Regions from separate parts of the Dialister sp. genome, predicted to be linked through region 2. Evidence: a T-box and tRNA genes for the amino acid it is inferred to sense, from the RefSeq annotation. Region 2 holds a T-box; the other regions hold tRNA genes.
The links. The T-box of region 2 lies ahead of thrS (threonine--tRNA ligase). A T-box ahead of a tRNA ligase gene usually reads a tRNA of that ligase, here a tRNA-Thr.
Positions count from the first base shown of each region.

Region 1: it has a tRNA-Thr gene. The T-box ahead of thrS (threonine--tRNA ligase) is inferred to sense a tRNA for this amino acid. The anticodon was not compared.
Region 3: it has a tRNA-Thr gene. The T-box ahead of thrS (threonine--tRNA ligase) is inferred to sense a tRNA for this amino acid. The anticodon was not compared.

Region 1 covers NZ_CP181256.1:2,174,825-2,180,914, reverse strand. The annotation lists gene rapZ (RNase adapter RapZ) at 1-70, shown strand, start outside; gene yvcK (uridine diphosphate-N-acetylglucosamine-binding protein YvcK) at 77-1,429, shown strand; gene whiA (DNA-binding protein WhiA) at 1,429-2,352, shown strand; gene ACFWUL_RS08650 (hypothetical protein) at 2,453-3,511, shown strand; gene ACFWUL_RS08645 (DUF951 domain-containing protein) at 3,614-3,856, shown strand; tRNA gene ACFWUL_RS08640 (tRNA-Thr) at 4,214-4,289, shown strand; tRNA gene ACFWUL_RS08635 (tRNA-Tyr) at 4,294-4,378, shown strand; tRNA gene ACFWUL_RS08630 (tRNA-Met) at 4,384-4,459, shown strand; tRNA gene ACFWUL_RS08625 (tRNA-Thr) at 4,487-4,562, shown strand; tRNA gene ACFWUL_RS08620 (tRNA-Met) at 4,564-4,640, shown strand; gene tuf (elongation factor Tu) at 4,870-6,057, shown strand.
Region 2 covers NZ_CP181256.1:1,011,966-1,018,055, reverse strand. The annotation lists gene thrS (threonine--tRNA ligase) at 1-1,826, opposite strand, end outside; T-box leader at 1,922-2,124, opposite strand; gene ACFWUL_RS04145 (MgtC/SapB family protein) at 2,424-3,116, opposite strand; gene ACFWUL_RS04140 (hypothetical protein) at 3,452-3,976, opposite strand; gene galE (UDP-glucose 4-epimerase GalE) at 4,138-5,130, shown strand; gene galU (UTP--glucose-1-phosphate uridylyltransferase GalU) at 5,549-6,090, shown strand, end outside.
Region 3 covers NZ_CP181256.1:1,907,411-1,913,500, forward strand. The annotation lists gene ACFWUL_RS07630 (ISAzo13 family transposase) at 1-1,029, shown strand, start outside; gene ACFWUL_RS07635 (ISNCY family transposase) at 1,177-2,337, opposite strand; gene ACFWUL_RS07640 (hypothetical protein) at 2,441-2,869, opposite strand; tRNA gene ACFWUL_RS07645 (tRNA-Pro) at 2,974-3,050, shown strand; tRNA gene ACFWUL_RS07650 (tRNA-Gly) at 3,056-3,129, shown strand; tRNA gene ACFWUL_RS07655 (tRNA-Thr) at 3,213-3,288, shown strand; gene ACFWUL_RS07660 (alpha/beta hydrolase) at 3,636-4,403, shown strand; gene ACFWUL_RS07665 (aminopeptidase C) at 4,459-5,769, opposite strand; gene pepT (peptidase T) at 6,055-6,090, opposite strand, start outside.

The sequences.
Region 1 (6,090 bases), 1.2 Mb from region 2:
GAATATCGAACACCGGGACCTTCACAGGAACCATGTGGAACATGATGTGACGGATTCTTCGGAAGGATGAGCAGTAATGAAACATTTCATGCAATGGCTCCGGCCTGGGCTTTCCATTAAACGGTGGATGCTCCTGTTTTCCATAGGTATCCTGATTCTCGTTTTCGGGGCCACCCTGATCCTCAATTACCAGATCTTCGGAATACTGGAAGAAAAGATGCTTCTCTTTGCTTTCCAGATGACCGGAAGCTACAGCTATACGTTCCTTGCCATCTGCGGCACGATTCTCGTGATTCTGGGCCTTTGGATCATGGTGACCGCCGTGCGGAAACTTATGAAACGGTTCGTGGAACTCCTGGCACCGGACCAGAAAGAAGTATCAAAGCAGCTCCTGTCCAAGATGGAACTGTCCCGGGGACCGAAGGTGGTTGCCATCGGTGGCGGCCATGGACTGTCCATGCTTCTCCGGGGACTGAAAAACAAAACCTCCAATATCACCGCCATCGTAACGGTGGCCGATGATGGCGGGTCTTCCGGCAGGCTCCGGGAAGAAATGGGCATCATTGCCCCCGGGGACCTTCGGAACTGCCTTGTGGCCCTGGCAGATAAAGAAACGATCCTGGAAGAAATCTTCCAGTACCGTTTCGGTGGGGAAGGAGAACTGGCTGGCCACAGCCTGGGAAACCTTTTCCTGGCAGCCCTGATCAAACAGTTCGGCAGCGTCCAGAATGCCCTGGAAGCAGCCAGTAAAGTCCTGAACATCCGTGGCCAGGTCATGCCGGCCACATCCCAGACCGTGCGCCTTCGGGCCCGCATGTCAGACGGGGAAATCGTGGAAGGGGAATCGGAAATATCCGCCTATCCGGAGAAGAAAGGTCGGGACATCCGCATTGTCCATATGTCCACGGTGCCTAAAGCCCCTATGGCTGTGGGAGATGCCCTGAAGGCTTTGCGGGATGCGGACCTCATTACCCTGGGTCCGGGGAGCCTTTATACATCGGTACTCCCAAACCTGCTGGTGCCGGAAATCCTGCAGACCATCCGCGAAAGCGGGGCGCCGGTCATCTATATATGCAATGTGATGACCCAGCCCGGTGAAACGTCAGGATATACGGTAGGGGACCACCTGAAGGCCCTTGTAGACCATATCGGCGGCGGTGTCGTTGATTTCGTGCTGGCCAATACCGGTACTCCCGCTTCCGATGTGCTGAAAAAATATGAAAAGGCCCACGCCTATCCCGTGTCCATTGACCGGAAAAAAGTGGAATCCCTGGGGGCATCCCTCATTGAAGCGGATCTCCTGGGACCTGCCCGGGAAGCGGTGCAGGATACAAATGTGCTGGCAGAGGAACTCATGCAGATCCATAACCTGCTGCAGGCCAAGATTCCACCGGAAGCTCTGGACGAGTATCTGAAAAGGAGTCATTAATGTCGTTTACAGAACAGGTCAAAAATGAGCTGGCCCGTATTCGGCGGGACGATAAATCCTGCCGCACTGCGGAACTTCTGGCTCTTCTCCGCATGAGCGGCTCTTTTATCACTGGATCCGGCGGCCGGTGGGGGCTGGAGTTCTCTACAGGCAACAGCGCCGTAGCCCGCCGGGTCCTGGTGTATCTCAAAAAGGACTTCGGCTTCATGCCCAGTGCCATGGTGCGGCAGGGGAGGAGACTTCGGAAGAAAAATGTGTATACCCTGGTGGTCCAACCTTCAGAGCAGGGATTGGCTTTTCTGGATACCATGGGCCTTTCCCCTATGGCCGCCGTGGACGATGAAGCTTTTCTTAAGACCATGGAAGAAAAGCGGGCCTACCTGGCCGGTGCCTTTCTGGGCGGCGGCTCCGTGAGCCGGCCCCAGAGTGATTACCATCTGGAAATGGTGACTCAGTCATCCCATTTTGCCGAGGAAATCGTGAAAACTATGGCTGCATTCAAGCTGAATGCCCGGATGACGGACCGAAAAAATGATTATATTGTGTATATAAAAGACGGGGATGAAGTATCCGAGCTGCTCCAGATCCTGGGAGCCAGCCAGAGCTACCTGGATTTTGAAAGTGTACGGGTGGTGAAGGACATGAGAAACCGGGTGAACCGGCAGGTCAACTGCGAGACCGCCAATCTCCAGAAAACCGTAGATGCTGCTGTTCACCAGACCCACATGGTCCAGAAACTGCTGGACCGGGTGCCCCGTTCTTCCCTCTCCCCTAAAATCCGGGAAGCCTGCGACCTGCGCCTGGCGAATCCCAATGCCAGCCTGTCGGAACTGGCTGCCCTCTGCGGCATCACCAAGTCCGGCCTCGCCCACCGGTTCAAGAAAATAGAGGCCATGGCGGAAGAGAGGAATCCGCAGCTGTAGAACCGGAAATCCCTGGGCGAGGAACCCTGCCAGCGTACATGGCAAACCACTGTACTTTTATATTATTCATAAAATTGTGAGGTCAATGATCCATTCTGTTATGTTAAAAAATACGATTAAAGCACTGTTATTATCCGGTCTTGTACTGTTAGGCGGTGCCGGCGCATCGGCGGCTTCGCCTCTCGATGAGAACTATACCACCCTGCCTTTGAAGGAAACGAAAACGGAAGGGACCCTTATCTTTTCGGACTGTCCGGAATATGCGGATAAGACAGGTATCCTCTATGAGGGTACCGTAAAGCCGGGGAAAGGGCGGGTCTATTACTACCACGTGAACGAAATCGGCGGCCCGGCCCGGGTGCTGGTGTATGCGAAGTCTGCCAGGAAGCAGCCTCTTACCGTTCTTAGAAGAGTCAAAGGCGACGCCAGCAGCAGCTACGTACCCACCGGGTCGACCCTTTCCTTCCGGGAAGCCGTGGAACCAGCCGGAAAACCGGAGACCCTGACATTGAAAAATAAGAATAAGGTCATCCTCTACGATGATGATAAAGAAGGAATCAGGGAAGAGGACCTGGTAAGCGGCATGGTGGAAGTGGAAACAAAGGCCCCTGTCACCATGGGTGTGGCCATTGTGCCCGATGGAAGCGATGCAGACGTGCAGAAGGCACTGGACACGGCCCTGCCCCTGCCTCCGGATTCCCATGAAATGAGGGGGACCTTTGCCCGGGATATTTATCTGGAAAACAGCACCTGGGATTTTGCAAAAGGGCCCGCAGCCCTGTCCATAGGAAATTCCATTCCCTTCCAGAAAGGGATGGACGAAATTTCCCATGTGGAAAGAGAAAATACGGGGGACTATGGCGTGACGTACCATATCACTTTCCACAATTGGGGAAAGGGTCGGTACAACCTGTATATCAATGCCCAGGGCGGCGTGTATCTCGGAACCTTCCAGATCGGTCCTGACGAGAAGCTTCTCCGTACGTACCGGACCGATGGAAAACTGGGGGGCCGCTGGTTCGGCAATGGCACCGAAGATGATACGATTTTCTGTGGTACCTGGGACATGGGCAGGGACCTGTACATCCGCTTTATCCCTGCCGGTGCCACCTACCTGCCCATCCGGTTCCTTATGGTCCCGGAAAAGGACAATGGATAAATCATGAAACTCATGTATAATGGATAAAAAGGTTCTCCCTGGGGAGAATGGTGGCCTCACAGGTATGAAGCCTGTGGCTGTAGTAATCAAAGGAGATGTCCTATGCAATATATTCAGTTTCGCGTCGGTGATATTGTGCAGATGAAGAAAAAACATCCCTGCGGCAGCCAGGAATGGGAAGTCCTGCAGCTGGGAAGCGATATGCGTGTAAAATGCCGGGGCTGCGGCCATATCGCCCTGATTCCCCGTCCCCGTTTCCTGAAGGGAGCAAAGAAAGTCCTGAACCGGGATGTGACAAAAGACGTCCCGCTGGCCAAAAGAACAGAGGAATCCACAGAAGGGTGAGAGATTGGGGCTGGGATCGAGTTCGAGATGACTCGTCTGCGGTTGCCAGTGATCGGTGACTGAATCCGGTGGCTGGGGCTCAGGCCTGCGGGAAGCTGTCAATTCCCACAGGGCCCTCCATCACAGGGGCCCTTTTCCCTTCTCGAGAGGAGAAATACCTTTGCGGCAGAGCCGCTGGACCTCAACTCTCAAATCTGTATTTCTGTAAATTCATTTCAAAAAATTGTAAAAAAGGGGTAGACAGACAGGGCTGTTAATGCTATAATCTATAAACGTGATGAGGACGTACCTCCGAGTGAGCAAAAAGTGCTTGACAAGCGAGACGAAGTTATGTATAATATATCTCGTCACTTGCGTGCTGGCGTAGCTCAGTTGGTAGAGCAGCTGATTTGTAATCAGCAGGTCGTAGGTTCAAGTCCTATTGCCAGCTCCAGTATGGGCGGATTCCCGAGTGGTTAAAGGGAGCAGACTGTAAATCTGCCGGCTTTGCCTTCATAGGTTCGAATCCTATTCCGCCCACCAAATATCGCGGGGTGGAGCAGTTGGCAGCTCGTCGGGCTCATAACCCGAAGGTCGCAGGTTCAAGTCCTGCCCCCGCTACCATAATAATCATTTCCTTTATATAGATGTGCTGATATAGCTCAGTTGGTAGAGCGTATCCTTGGTAAGGATAAGGTCACCAGTTCAATCCTGGTTATCAGCTCCATGGCGGCTTAGCTCAGTTGGCTAGAGCAAGCGGTTCATACCCGCTGTGTCCGGAGTTCAAATCTCTGAGCCGCCACCAAACACCGTAGAAAAGAGTTCTCCCAGGAGAGCTCTTTTTACTGTTATCCATACGCTGGGAGGGGCGGAAATAGCTATCCGGCGGAAGGAGAACAGGTTATCATTCCGTTTTTATGAAAATGCAGATAGAATTGTGCTTCATTTCTTGTATACCATTGACTTTCAATGTATAATAAGTAAAGCGCAAATCTATTTTTGCAAATTCTTTTTTGTATAAGGAGAGAAAAGAAATGGCAAAAGCTCATTACGAAAGAACAAAACCGCATGTTAACATTGGCACCATCGGTCATGTCGATCATGGTAAAACAACCCTGACCGCTGCTATCACCAAAGTGCTGTCCGAAGAAGGCAAGGCAAACTTCTTGGACTATGCTTCCATTGATAAAGCTCCGGAAGAAAGAGCCCGTGGTATCACAATCAACACCTCCACCGTTGAATATGAAACCGAAAAACGTCACTATGCACATGTTGACTGCCCAGGGCATGCCGACTATGTAAAGAACATGATTACCGGTGCAGCTCAGATGGATGGCGCTATCCTCGTAGTATCTGCAGCTGATGGCCCGATGCCCCAGACCCGTGAACATATCCTCCTTGCTAAACAGGTCGGTGTTCCGGCAATCGTCGTATTCCTGAACAAAGCTGACCAGGTCGATGATCCCGAACTGATCGACCTCGTTGAAATGGAAATCAGAGACCTCCTCACCGAATATGGTTATCCGGGAGATGAAGTGCCGATTATCGTTGGCTCCGCTCTTGGCGCTCTCAATGGTAACAAAGAAGATGAACAGAAGATCCGCGACCTCATGAAGGCTGTTGATGACTACATCCCGACTCCTGTTCGTGATACCGATAAACCGTTCCTGATGCCTGTCGAAGACGTATTCACCATTACCGGCCGTGGCACCGTTGCTACCGGCAGAGTTGAACGTGGTACCGTCAAAGTAGGCGATCCGGCTGAAATCGTCGGCCTCCAGGATAAACCGACCGAAACCGTCGTTACCGGCGTTGAAATGTTCAGAAAGACACTGGACCAGGCACTGGCTGGTGATAACATCGGCACACTGCTCCGCGGCATTGATCGTAAAGACATCGTTCGCGGCCAGGTTCTTGCTAAACCGGGCACCGTACATCCGCACACCGAATTCACTGCCCAGGTTTACGTACTGACCAAAGATGAAGGCGGCCGTCATACCCCGTTCTTCAACGGCTATCGTCCGCAGTTCTTCTTCAGAACCACCGATGTAACCGGCGACATCACCCTGCCGGAAGGCACTGAAATGTGCATGCCTGGCGATAACGTAGAAATGAGCGTTAAACTCATTACCCCGATCGCTATGGAAGAAGGCCAGCGTTTCGCTATCCGTGAAGGCGGCCGTACCGTAGGCGCAGGCGTTGTTGCTAAGATCGTAAAATAATCGGTCCTGAACCGGTTTACTGAAATAAAAAAG
Region 2 (6,090 bases):
CGGCTTCTGATAGCCACGGTGTGGGTCTTCATTTCCTTGTCCCCTACGATGAGCATGTACGGAACCTTTTCCATCTGTGCCTTGCGGATCTTGTATCCCAGGGTTTCATTGGCTTCTTCCACTTCCACCCGGATATCGGAATCGGAGAGGGCAGCAGCTACGGTCTTTGCGTAGTCCATGTTCTTTTCGGTAACCGGAATGACCTTGACCTGTACCGGGGCAATCCATGTGGGGAATGCGCCGGCGAAGTGTTCGATGAGGATGCCGATGAAACGTTCCAGGGAGCCGTAGCCAGCTCTGTGGAGCATGACGGCTCTGTGTTTTTCACCATCTTCACCGATGTAGTTTACATCAAACCGTTCCGGCAGCTGCATATCCATCTGGATGGTGCCGCACTGCCAGGTACGGCCCAGGGAGTCCTGTACGTGGAAGTCCAGTTTCGGCCCATAGAAGGCGCCGTCCCCTTCGTTGATCTGGTAAGGAACGCCGGTCTTTTCGATGGCATCCCGGAGAGCGTTGGTGGAAATTTCCCACAGTTCATCACTGCCCATGGAGTTTTCCGGACGGGTAGACAGTTCTACATGGTATTCCAGACCGAATACGCCGTACATCTTCTTGTACATGGCCATGCACTTGATGACTTCGTCCTTCATCTGGTCCTGGGTCATGAAAATGTGAGCATCATCCTGGGTGAAGCAGCGTACACGGAACAGTCCGTGGAGAGCGCCCTTCAGTTCGTGGCGGTGAACGATACCGAATTCACCGACACGCATGGGCAGGTCTCTGTAGGAACGCTGCTGGGTCTTGAAATAAAGGATTCCGCCGGGGCAGTTCATCGGTTTAATAGCATAGTCTTCATCGTCGATCTTGGTGAAGTACATGTTTTCTTTGTAATGATCCCAATGGCCGGACTGGATCCAGAGTTTCTTGGACAGGATAATCGGGGTCATGATTTCTACATAGCCGAATTCCTTGAACAGTTCCCGTTCATAGTCCATGAGCTTGTTCCGGAGAACCATGCCCTTCGGATGGAAGAAGGGGAATCCCGGTCCTTCTTCATGGAAGGAGAAGAGATCCAGCTGTTTGCCCAGTTTTCTGTGATCCCGCTTTTCTGCTTCTGCACGGACATAGAGGAAATGGTCCAGGTCTTCCTTCTTGAAGAAGGCGGTAGCATAGATACGCTGGAGCATCTTATTCTTGGAATCACCGCGCCAGTAAGCGCCGGCAACAGTCATGATCTTGAATACCTTTACCTTGCCGGTGGAGCGGAGATGGGGACCGGCGCAGAGATCTGTGAAATCGCCCTGTTCGTAGAGGGAAATCTGTGCGTCTTCCGGAAGGTCATTGATGAGCATGACTTTGTAGTCCTGGCCCTTGTCCTGGAAGAACTTCAGCGCTTCTGCGCGGCTGACCACTTTCTTCACGAGAGGAATATTTTCCTTGGCAATCTTTGCCATTTCCTTTTCAATGGCCGGGAAATCTTCCTGGCTGAATACATGGTCAGAATCCAGGTCATAGTAGAAGCCGTCATCAATAGCGGGGCCAATGGCGAACTTGGTGCCCGGGAACAGGTGCTGGATGGCCTGTGCCATGACATGGGAAGCGGTGTGGCGCAGTGTGAAGAGGCCTTCCTTATCTTCCTTTGTGAAAAATTCGACTTCGCTGCCGTCTACGATGGGGTCACGAAGGTCGGTGAGCTCGCCGTTCACCTTTGCCACCAGGGCATCCCTGCCGAGGCTGTTGGAAATAGCCTTGGCTGCATCAGCCAGAGATACAGCGCTTTCGAACTGTTTTTCCTTGCCGTCTTTCAGCTTGATTGTAATCATGAAACTCTTCCTTTCTGTATTCTCCCCTTAGCCGCTGGGAACAGCCCTCCATGATGGAGTACAGGTTTCGGAGAAATAAAAAAACTTCCATCCCGCTAAGGGACGAAAGTTCATTTCCGTGGTTCCACCCAAATTGAAGCATTGCTTCACTCATAGGCCTCTAACGGGAGCGGTCCGGGAGAATTTCAATTCCCCTGCTCGGAAGCGGTAACCTGCCCACCATCGTATCTGCTCACACCGACCGCAGACTCTCTGAAACAATGGACCGGACACATCATGTCTCCGTCATCGCATTTATGTGTTTACTATAGTCCCGGATGAGCCGTTTGTCAAGGATTTTTTTGCATACAGTCCCATACGTATGTATGGGGCTAAAGGTGGCAGGTGAACTGCGCTTCGCTCATTCACCAGGTGGTAGGCGCTTCGCGCCGGGGGCATAAGGTGAATCAGCGGCAAAGCCGTGTTATATAAGGTCTCGTTTCCTTTTAAGCGCAGCGCTCCAACCCGCTTCAACACGCGAAGCGGTGTTGAAGCCACAACCCACCACCTTTATGCCCCATCCATCCGTTTGATATATACCCAGCCATCCCACAGGATCTATATTTCTTCCACGTACAGCACTCCGGGTATCTCACTGAACTCGTGGAGCCATATTTCATGATCCCCGTGATGCTCCATTTTTACGGTCATTGTGGCGGTGGTCGAGAAAAGAGCCCGGCGCTGGTGATAAATGCTGAAATTGGTAACTTTGATTCCCTTTGCCCTAAGGCCGGTCAGGAAGGAACGGATGGCCTCCATATTTTCAAATTCCACGTAGAGATCCATATCCCTGGCCCTTGCACGGAGCCGTTTATCTACGGGCTCCAGGATTCGAAGGATGAATATGACGAACAGCAGGGCCAGAATGGTTCCTTTGATAAATCCGATCCCCGCCGCCAGTCCGATACCAGCACACACCCAGAGCCCTGCTGCCGTAGTGAGTCCCTTCACTTCATTCCGGCCGGTGACAATAATGGTGCCCACACCAAGGAAACCGATGCCGCTCACCACCTGGGCCCCGATGCGGGCCAGGTCCGTATTGGATGTGGGAAAGGAGCGGAGTATAAATTCATTCACAATCATGGCCATAGCCGCACCGATGCAGACCAGGGCATGAGTCTTGATGCCGGCGCCTTTGTTCTTGTATTCCCTGTCCATACCGATTATGACCCCTGCCAGGGTAGCCAGAAAGAGCCGGGCAGCAATACCCGCCATGGTCCAGGATTGGAAAAAGTCGATAATATCGTCCATGATGACTCCTTTGGGATGAAATGTATGTAATCCATATGCATGTGTATGTGGGGCTAAAGGTGGTGGGTGAACATGATTTGAAGGAGCGTCAGCGACGCGCAAATCATCGTGAGTCGCTTTTCCCGTGGAGTGGTAGGTGCTTCGCACCGGGGGCATGAGGTGGATTAGCGGCTTCGCAGCCACTGGCAGCGTTATATAAGGTTTCCCTTCCTTTTAAGTGCAGCGCCCTACCCGGTTGGCAAGCGCAGCGATGCCAACCCACAACCCGCTTTCACAAGCGAAGCGATGTGAAAGCCACAACCCTTACGAACCTCTCAAAGACCGAGGACTTCCACTCATCCACGGTCAACAGACTCCCGCAGCCGCTTGAAAGCCTCGTAGAGCTCCGGAAATGGCGTATCTTTATCCTTCTCCGCCACCCAGCGGAAGAAGCGGTCCCCTGCCCGGAGTTCACAGCGGGTGAGCCGCTTGATGGGACCGTACTTTTCCTTTTCATAGGCGTCCGTATTGACTTCCAGGGACTTCGTATTCGTGACAGACTGCTTCTGGGGCAGGGTAAAGAGGAAGCCCATAGATTCAGCAAAGGCCGTCATGGCTCCCTTGGGAATATCTCCTTCCCTGACCTCCGGGATTCCGTTCTTCCACTCCGTTCTCTCGAAGTGACCATGGGGAAAATCAAACACATAATCATAGGGGCCCCCGTTCCCGGAAAGGTAATTATCGGTAATGGAAAAGCGGAAGGTCATGGTAAGCCACCGTTTCTTTCCCTCTTCCTCCGTGAGGATATCGTCGTTTCTGGCATGGAAACTTCCTTCCACGCCCGCCTTTTTCGCCATCCGGTCAAAATCATAGGATGCCATGAGGTATCACTCCTTGTATTAGAACTTTATGATTATTATACACTAAATGGTAAAAAAAGGGCTGCGGCCTGACGAAGTCACAGCCTTGCCCAAAGGCCGCTGACCTTCTTTTTATGCTATACTATAACCATATGTATTAAACGCTCAGAGGAGGGCATACTATGAACATTCTTGTTACCGGCGGTGCCGGATATATCGGCTCCCATACAGTGAGAGCCCTGGCAGCGGCCGGAGATTTTACTCCCGTTGTATTTGATAACCTGGCTACAGGTCACGCAGAGTCCGTACCGGAAGGGGTCACCCTGGTGAAGGGGGATATCCACGATGTGGATTTCGTGGCACAGACACTGAAAAAATATGATATTTCCGGTGTCATCCATTTTGCCGCTTTTTCTCTTGTGGGAGAATCCATGGTGGATCCTGCCAAGTATTACACGAACAATGTGGAAGGGACGCTGCACCTGCTTCTGGGCATGAAGAAGGCGGGTGTCAATAAAATCGTCTTTTCTTCCACCGCCGCTGTGTACGGGGAACCGGAAAAGACGCCGATTGAAGAGGATTTCCCCCATAACCCCACCAACGTTTATGGACGGACAAAACTGGTCATCGAAAATATGATGCGGGACTTTACCAATGCCTACGGACTCCGGTATGTGGCTCTCCGGTACTTCAACGCCGCCGGCGCTGCTCTTGACGGCTCCATCGGCGAGGACCACAATCCGGAATCCCACCTGATTCCGCTCATCCTGAAAACCGCCCAGGGCGTCCGGGACCACATTGCCATTTACGGTACCGATTACCCCACCCCCGACGGCACCTGTATCCGGGACTACATCCACGTACTGGACCTGGCCGATGCCCATGTGCTGGCCATGAAATACCTCCTCCAGGGTGGTGAAAGCAATTACTTCAACCTGGGCAGTGAAAAGGGATTCAGCGTCCGGGAAATCATCGAAACGGCAAAGAAGGTGACGGGCATCGATTTCAAAGTCACCGAAGAGGCAAGGCGCCCCGGGGACCCGGCCATCCTCATCGCATCGTCTAAAAAGTGCAGGGATGTGCTGGGCTGGCACCCCACCCATTCCAATACGGAAGAAATCATCGCCTCTGCTTGGAAGTGGCATAAGAGTCATCCCTATGGATATAAGAAATAAGTTGCTGAGTAAGTAAATACCTGATGCTGGGTGGAAAGTGACTGAAGGGGAACGCCTGCCGGCGAGGCGGAGTGTCCTGTATAGGACCTCCGAGTCCGAATAAGTTGGCGCCTATACTGCACACTAAGGCGCCTTCCTTTTGGTATTCGGACGGCTCAGGGGTAACGGGCTGCGCCCGAGGGGAAGGTGCGGCGCACAAATCATTTAGCGCCGCGAAATTTTTATACCTGGCAGCGACGCGGCTAATATAAAATTCGTGCCGCTTGATAATTTGATGCGGCACACCACCCCCTTGGCCGAAGGCCATTCCCCTTGAGCCACTTTGCCCGCAGGGCATTCCCCCTCAGCCACTATGCACTTAACCAATATTATCTCAATTGCAATCAATCCATTCACACATATTCTCAAGGAGTCTAACATGAAACGTATCAGAAAAGCAGTCATTCCGGCTGCGGGCTTTGGCACCCGTTTCCTTCCGGAAACAAAGGCCATGCCGAAGGAAATGCTTCCTATCGTCGACAAGCCTACCATCCAGTACATTGTAGAGGAAATCAAAGCCAGCGGCATTGAACAGATTCTCATCATTTCCGGCCATGCGAAGCGGGCCATCGAGGACCACTTCGATTCTTCCCCGGAACTGGAGCAGCATCTCTATGAATCGGGCAAGATGGACCTTCTCCGGGAAGTGCGGCAGGTGGCTTCCGTAAAAATTCACTACACCCGGCAGCAGTACATGCGGGGCCTGGGAGATGCGATCCTCTGTGCCAAAGATTTCATCGACGGCGAACCTTTCGGCGTCATCCTGGGGGATGACGTAGTATACAACGCCAACGGGGAACCGGCGCTCCGGCAGCTTATGGACCAGTATGAAAAGACCGGCAGCACCGTCATCGGCTGCCAGATTGTGCGAAAGGACCAGGTCTCTTCCTATGGCATCGTAGACGGTATCAAGACCGATGA
Region 3 (6,090 bases), 900 kb from region 2:
TATTTATCTCAAGATGCACCTTCCCCTCGTATCCGAAGGGAAGGCGGCGGTCGTAAGCCCATAGAGGTTACTCAGCCGGGAATTATAGAAGCACTTGAAAGCCTTATGGAAAATTCCACTTTTGGAGATCCCCAAGGACCTTTGCGTTGGACGACAAAGAGCCTGCGTAACCTCGAAGCGGAAATGAATGCCCGTGGTTATAAGATTAAATATCGTAAAATCGGATACCTCTTGAAAGATATGGGTTACAGCCTCCAAATCAATCAAAAAATGAACCAGGTTGGAAGCCAGCACCCAGACAGGGACGCACAGTTCCGGCACATCAACGAAACTGCTGAAGAATACATGGAAAACGGGTTTCCTGTTATTTCCATAGACTGTAAGAAAAAGGAAAACATTGGAAATTTCAAAAATAGCGGAGCCGAATATGCCAAAAAAGGAAATCCGGTAAACGTTCTTGACCATGACTTTCCTCTTCCTGACAAGGGAAAAGCTGCTCCTTACGGCGTTTACGATATTGCAGCCAATGAAGGGTTTGTGAATGTGGGAGTAAGCTCAGATACTGCGCAGTTCGCAGTGAATTCGATCCGCTCCTGGTGGGATGAGATGGGTAAACCACGATATCCTGAAGCAACCCGTCTGTTAATTACGGCAGATGGTGGTGGAAGCAATGGAAGCCATAGCCGGCTTTGGAAATTTGAGCTGCAAAAATTTGCTGATGAAAGTGGCCTTGAAATCGAAGTCTGCCACTTCCCGTCCGGAACATCCAAATGGAATAAAATAGAGCATCGACTATTCAGCCAAATTACAAAGAACTGGCGAGGCCGTCCTTTGGAAACGCTTGAAATTATCGTTAATCTGATCGCTTCAACAACTACCGATAATGGGCTTGTGGTTCGGTGTAAAGCGGATACCGCAGTCTACCCTAAAGGCACTAAAGTTTCTGACAAGGAATTTGCTGGCATTAATCTGTTAAGGAATGAATTTCATCCTGATTGGAATTATGTCATCAGGCCATCATATGAATAGCTTAATAATGCACAGATCCTAAATGGTAAGTAAGTGAAAAAACTTTGTAAAAAATCCATGTCAAGCATTTTTGAAAATGTCCCGAGAATTGTCATTTAATAGCCCCGCAATAGTGGGGCTATTTTGAGTGGTTAGGCCAGTATGTTACTAAAATATGTTACGCGATGCAAGTTCTTCTGGATCTTGTCTGGAATGATGCGGTCTTGTAAGGACGTAATGACGGAAAGATGCCTGCTTCCATGGGTGACTCATCGGTGGAATCCAGTGTTTCTGAGGCTTTGGTTTGGTATAGTCAGCATCAAGCTCAGGAGATTTCTTCTGGCGCAAAGGGATGGCTTCCAGCGCGTAGATACTGGTATCGTTAACACTGCAGTAGAGTTCGCCGTTGAAAGCCCGTATGACTAGTACTTTGGTTCCGCTGGCATAATGCACCTGATGGCCTTCTGAATCAAGCATACGATAGTACTGACGCTGGAAACGGATGCAGTGGCCTCTGTCTACCGTACGGCCTGTAAGTACAGCCAGTATCAGGTTGATCCTCTCATCTGACGGTTGCGTCACAAAAGCTGATTTGGTACTATTGGGGGGAAGTGCAAACTTTGCATTGAATTCTTTTAGGTAGGACTTGAGGAATTCATTGGCGTCTGCAATAGTCGTGATGCCTGCCTGTCTCAGCTCAATCGGCAGGCGCGACTGCAGCGTCTCATTGAGCCGCTCAACCCGGCCTTTGGCCTGTGGTACGCTGCTTGACTCAAGGTGTATCCCCAGTTGCCTGCAAGCGTAACCGAACTGCGTATAGGTATCCTCGTCGATGGACGGGGATCCTTTTTGTTTGTAAATGAACACAGTGCGTTTATCCGTGAAGATTTCCACAGGGATTCCGTAATCTTTGAGAGTCTGCCAGAGGACATGGTAATAGCCGTTCAGGGTCTCCTGGGTGTCAAAATAGCCGCCAGTCACGATGCCAGTAGCATCATCAATGAAGAGGTGGAGATGCCAGATCTTCCCGGGAACCCATTCATATGGAGTGGCATCACCCTGCAGCTGTTCCCCAAAGTAAGCATGCCGTGGACGCCGGCTGTGGGCATCTTCAGCAGCCACAAGATTGACTTGTATTTCCATCTGCTTTTTCTTGGATTTCGTGTTGCTTTTCATTGCTTCCAATTTCCTCCTGATCCGTTTTCTTTTGGCCCGTGTAGCCTTAGGAGAGAGAATAAAGGCTGCCTCAAGAATGGAGGCTACAGAGGAAACGGAGACATGGATATTCTCATGTCTGTCCAGAAGTTCGGTAAAGTGGGTAAAATTGATGCAGTAGCATCATCAATGAAGAGGTGGAGATAGATCTTACTCATTCTGTTCCCCAAAGTAAAGGGCCAAGATTGACTTGTAATCTTTTTTCTCGTGTTGCTTTTCAGTGAGGCTTGAGAGAGTGTTGAATGGAGGCTACAGAGGAAACGGAGACATGGATATTCTCATGTCTGTCCAGAAGTTCGGTAAAGTGGGTAAAATTGGCGCCATAGTACTCATTCTGGTAAAGGGCCACAATTTTTTCTCTGAGTGAGGCTGGAAGTGTTGTTACGGGCTGTCTACCCCTGTTCCCGTGGACAAATGCTTTACCTTCCTGACGATAGCGCAGGATTAACCGGTTTACGGTGCGGACAGTGCACCCCAGCCGGACTGCTGCTGCGAGCTTGTTGCCATCTGGATGATTAACAAGAGATTTGATTGTTTCATATTTGAACTGCTCGTCCATCGTTAATTCAACCTTTCTGATAAAAATTCCTCCCATCACTTGCGTTAAGATTGTGATGAGATTATACCATGACTGGGACATTTTCATTTGTGGTTACTTGAGACAATATCACTTGTGGTTCATAAGTGAAAAAACTTTGTAAAAAATCCATTGACAGATTTCGGAAGTGCTGGTATAATCAATTACGTTGTCGGGGCATAGCGCAGTTTGGTAGCGCACTTGGTTCGGGACCAAGGGGTCGCAGGTTCAAATCCTGCTGCTCCGACCATTTATGCGGGTGTAGCTCAATGGTAGAGCGCCAGCCTTCCAAGCTGGTTACGAGGGTTCGATTCCCTTCACCCGCTCCATTTTTTATCCGCCGGAGCGGATTTTTTACACGAGACTCAGATTTGACAAACCGAAGTTCCTCGAGTAATATATATATGTTCATGCCGGTATAGCTCAGCTGGTAGAGCGACGCATTCGTAATGCGTAGGTCGCAGGTTCAAATCCTGTTGCCGGCTCCAACGCAGGAAGGGCTGTGAAATGGATTTATCCTTTCACGGCCTTTTTCATTGAATGAAATTTCACCGATTTCAGTTTGTCGAGTTGTTAGAGCGAGCGGTTTGGCATGCTGTTGGACAGAGTCACTGGCACGGGGCTGCCAGCTTTTAGCTTCTAGCTGCTAGGAAAGCTGGCCAGCCTGCGGCGCTTCCCATCCGGTATTTCCGCCAGTCATTCGTGCCGTAGGCTGTAGAGCTTTCCTAGTTGCTAGCCGCTAGTAGCTAGAAGCCCCCGCGCGAATGACTCTATCCTTCAGCCCCCTCAACAGCTCTACAAACCGCAATTTGTATAACAACAGGACTACCATCACATGGAAAAACACTTTGATATCAACCGCGGCGGATTCAGTATCCGCAGTAAACTCATCATCAACAGCAACGATAAAAGTACCCGTTCTTTTGAGGATGTGGTCATCGTCACCCACGGATTCGGCAGCAATAAGGAAACCGCCGGCACCCTCCACTTTGGGGAACACCTGACATCCAAGTACAAAGGCTTCGCTGTCATCGCCTTCGACTGGCCCTGCCACGGCATGGATGCCAGGAAAAAGCTGACCTTGGAAGAATGCCTCACCTACCTCACCCTGGTGGTGGAATATGCCAAAGAAGAACTGGGCGCCAAGCGTGTGTATAATTACTCCTCCAGCTTTGGAGGCTACCTCACCCTCCGTTACCTCATTGAAGTAGGAAATCCTTTTACCAGAATCGCCCTCCGCTGCCCGGCAATCCACATGTACCAGTCCATGATGAGCTACCTCTCAGAAGAGGATAAAGTGAAGCTGCAGAAGGGCAAAGAGATTTCCGTAGGCTTTGAGCGGAAGATGAAAGTGGACCAGTCCTTCTTTGATTCCCTGAAAAACTTTGACGTCATGGATCATGAATACTTTGACTTTGCGGACGACATGCTCATCATCCACGGCACAAAGGATGAAATGATTCCCATTGAAGACTCCCGGGCCTTTGCGGAAAATAATGTAATCGAGTTCGTCCCCATCGAAGGCGCCAACCACCCCTTCCAGAATCCAAATCACATGGCCCTGGCCACCCACAAAATCATAGAATTCTTCCATGGAGAATAAAAAGGAAGCAGCCGAAAGACTGCTTCCTTTTATTTTGGATTTCCAACGGACCTGATCAGTAGTCCTCATCCCAGGCATTGATGTAGACCGGTTCTTTTTTCATCATTTCCTGCTGTTCCTGATTGAAATGTTTCTTCAGGATCACCGCTTCATAGACGAATTCCCGGAAATAATCTTCGGAACATACGAAGTATCCATTATCCCCTACGTCCTTGCCCCAGGAATTTTCTATTTTCCAGCGGTCCGGTTTTCCTTCTTCATCCAGGTGGACCCCGGTGAGAAGCATGGCATGGTTGGCGGAGCTGGCGCTGTATTCCAGACGCTTTCCTTTCTCCATGGCCGTGGAAAAACCGCCGAGCAGGTCTTCATACCGCACGGTCCTCGGGTCCCAGACCCCGTCTTTTCTTGCTCCCGCGGCACCGGCGTCGCAGGCGAACCAGATGGCCTCTCCCGCCTTCAGCTGGGCAATGCAGAGGTCTTCCATTTCCTTCTGGGTCAGGTTCAGACCCTTCATATCATGGCCTGTCATGTTTTCCACCGCATGGAAGGCAATCACTCTTCCCGTGGGTTTATCAAAGGTGGGCTCATTGATGACCGCCATGTAATCCCGAAGGGAAAGCCCAACATATTTCTTATAGAATTCCCGGGGCGTCAGATGACGGTCCTCATGGAACTCGTTGTCCTTATTCCGATAGGTAAAATCAAAGGTTCCCACAGGCCTGCCAAAGGCAATGCATTCTGCCTTGTACACTTCTCCCATCATTTCTTCTTTCCGGGGATAGGGATCTTTCCCTTCCGATATCAGCGTCCGAAGTTCCATGGCATCCTTGCGGAGCAGCCGGTTCAGGGTATCCGTAAAACGGTCCGTATGGCCGGACTGATAGGTTTCCGGCTGTACCTGCTTCGGCACGACGCCGTACTTTTCGATGAGGTCCACCGCTTCCGACCAGTAGCCTCCATCGGTCATGCCCCGCAGAACGTACTGCATGAGCTGCCCCTTGATGGGAGCTTTCGGATTTTCGATGACCATTTCCAGGAAATTATTGGCCTTTTCCAGTTTGTCATAGAAGGAAAGGTAATTCTGGGACAGCTCGAACTGTTCCAGGTGGCATTTCTCCGCCACCTTTTCCCGAAGGATATTGAGAGCTGCAAAGAGCCAGCACCGTCCGGACTGTTCCTGGGCCGTAATGCCCTTCGTCTTCACTTCAATAGTAAAGGGCCCCTTCAGCAGGGCTCCCTCCGACACATCATAGGCCAGGTCCATCATCGGCGTCTTCGCCAGGGCCGAATGAAGAACCTTCGCTTTTTCGTCAGATTCATAGGATTCACGGAACTTTCTAAGCAGTTCCTCTGTTATCTCTTTCATAAATGACCTTCTTTCCGGTATGTGACTATTGCAGTTTGTCGAGCTGTTGGAGCGGTGCTGGTGGATAGAGTCATTCGTGCGAGCTTCTAGCTTCTAGCCGCTAGCTTCCAGGAAGGCTCTACAGCCTACGGCACGAATGACTGACGGAAATATCGGGTGGGAAGCGCCGCAGGCTGGCCAGCTTTCCTAGCAGCTAGAGGCTAAAAGCTGGCAGCCCCGTGTGAGTGACTCTACGCGCAAGCATACTAACCGCCAACCCCAATAGCTCGCAATACTGAAATATCCTTACTTCTTCCCTATTTTCCATGCCCGGCGGGCGAT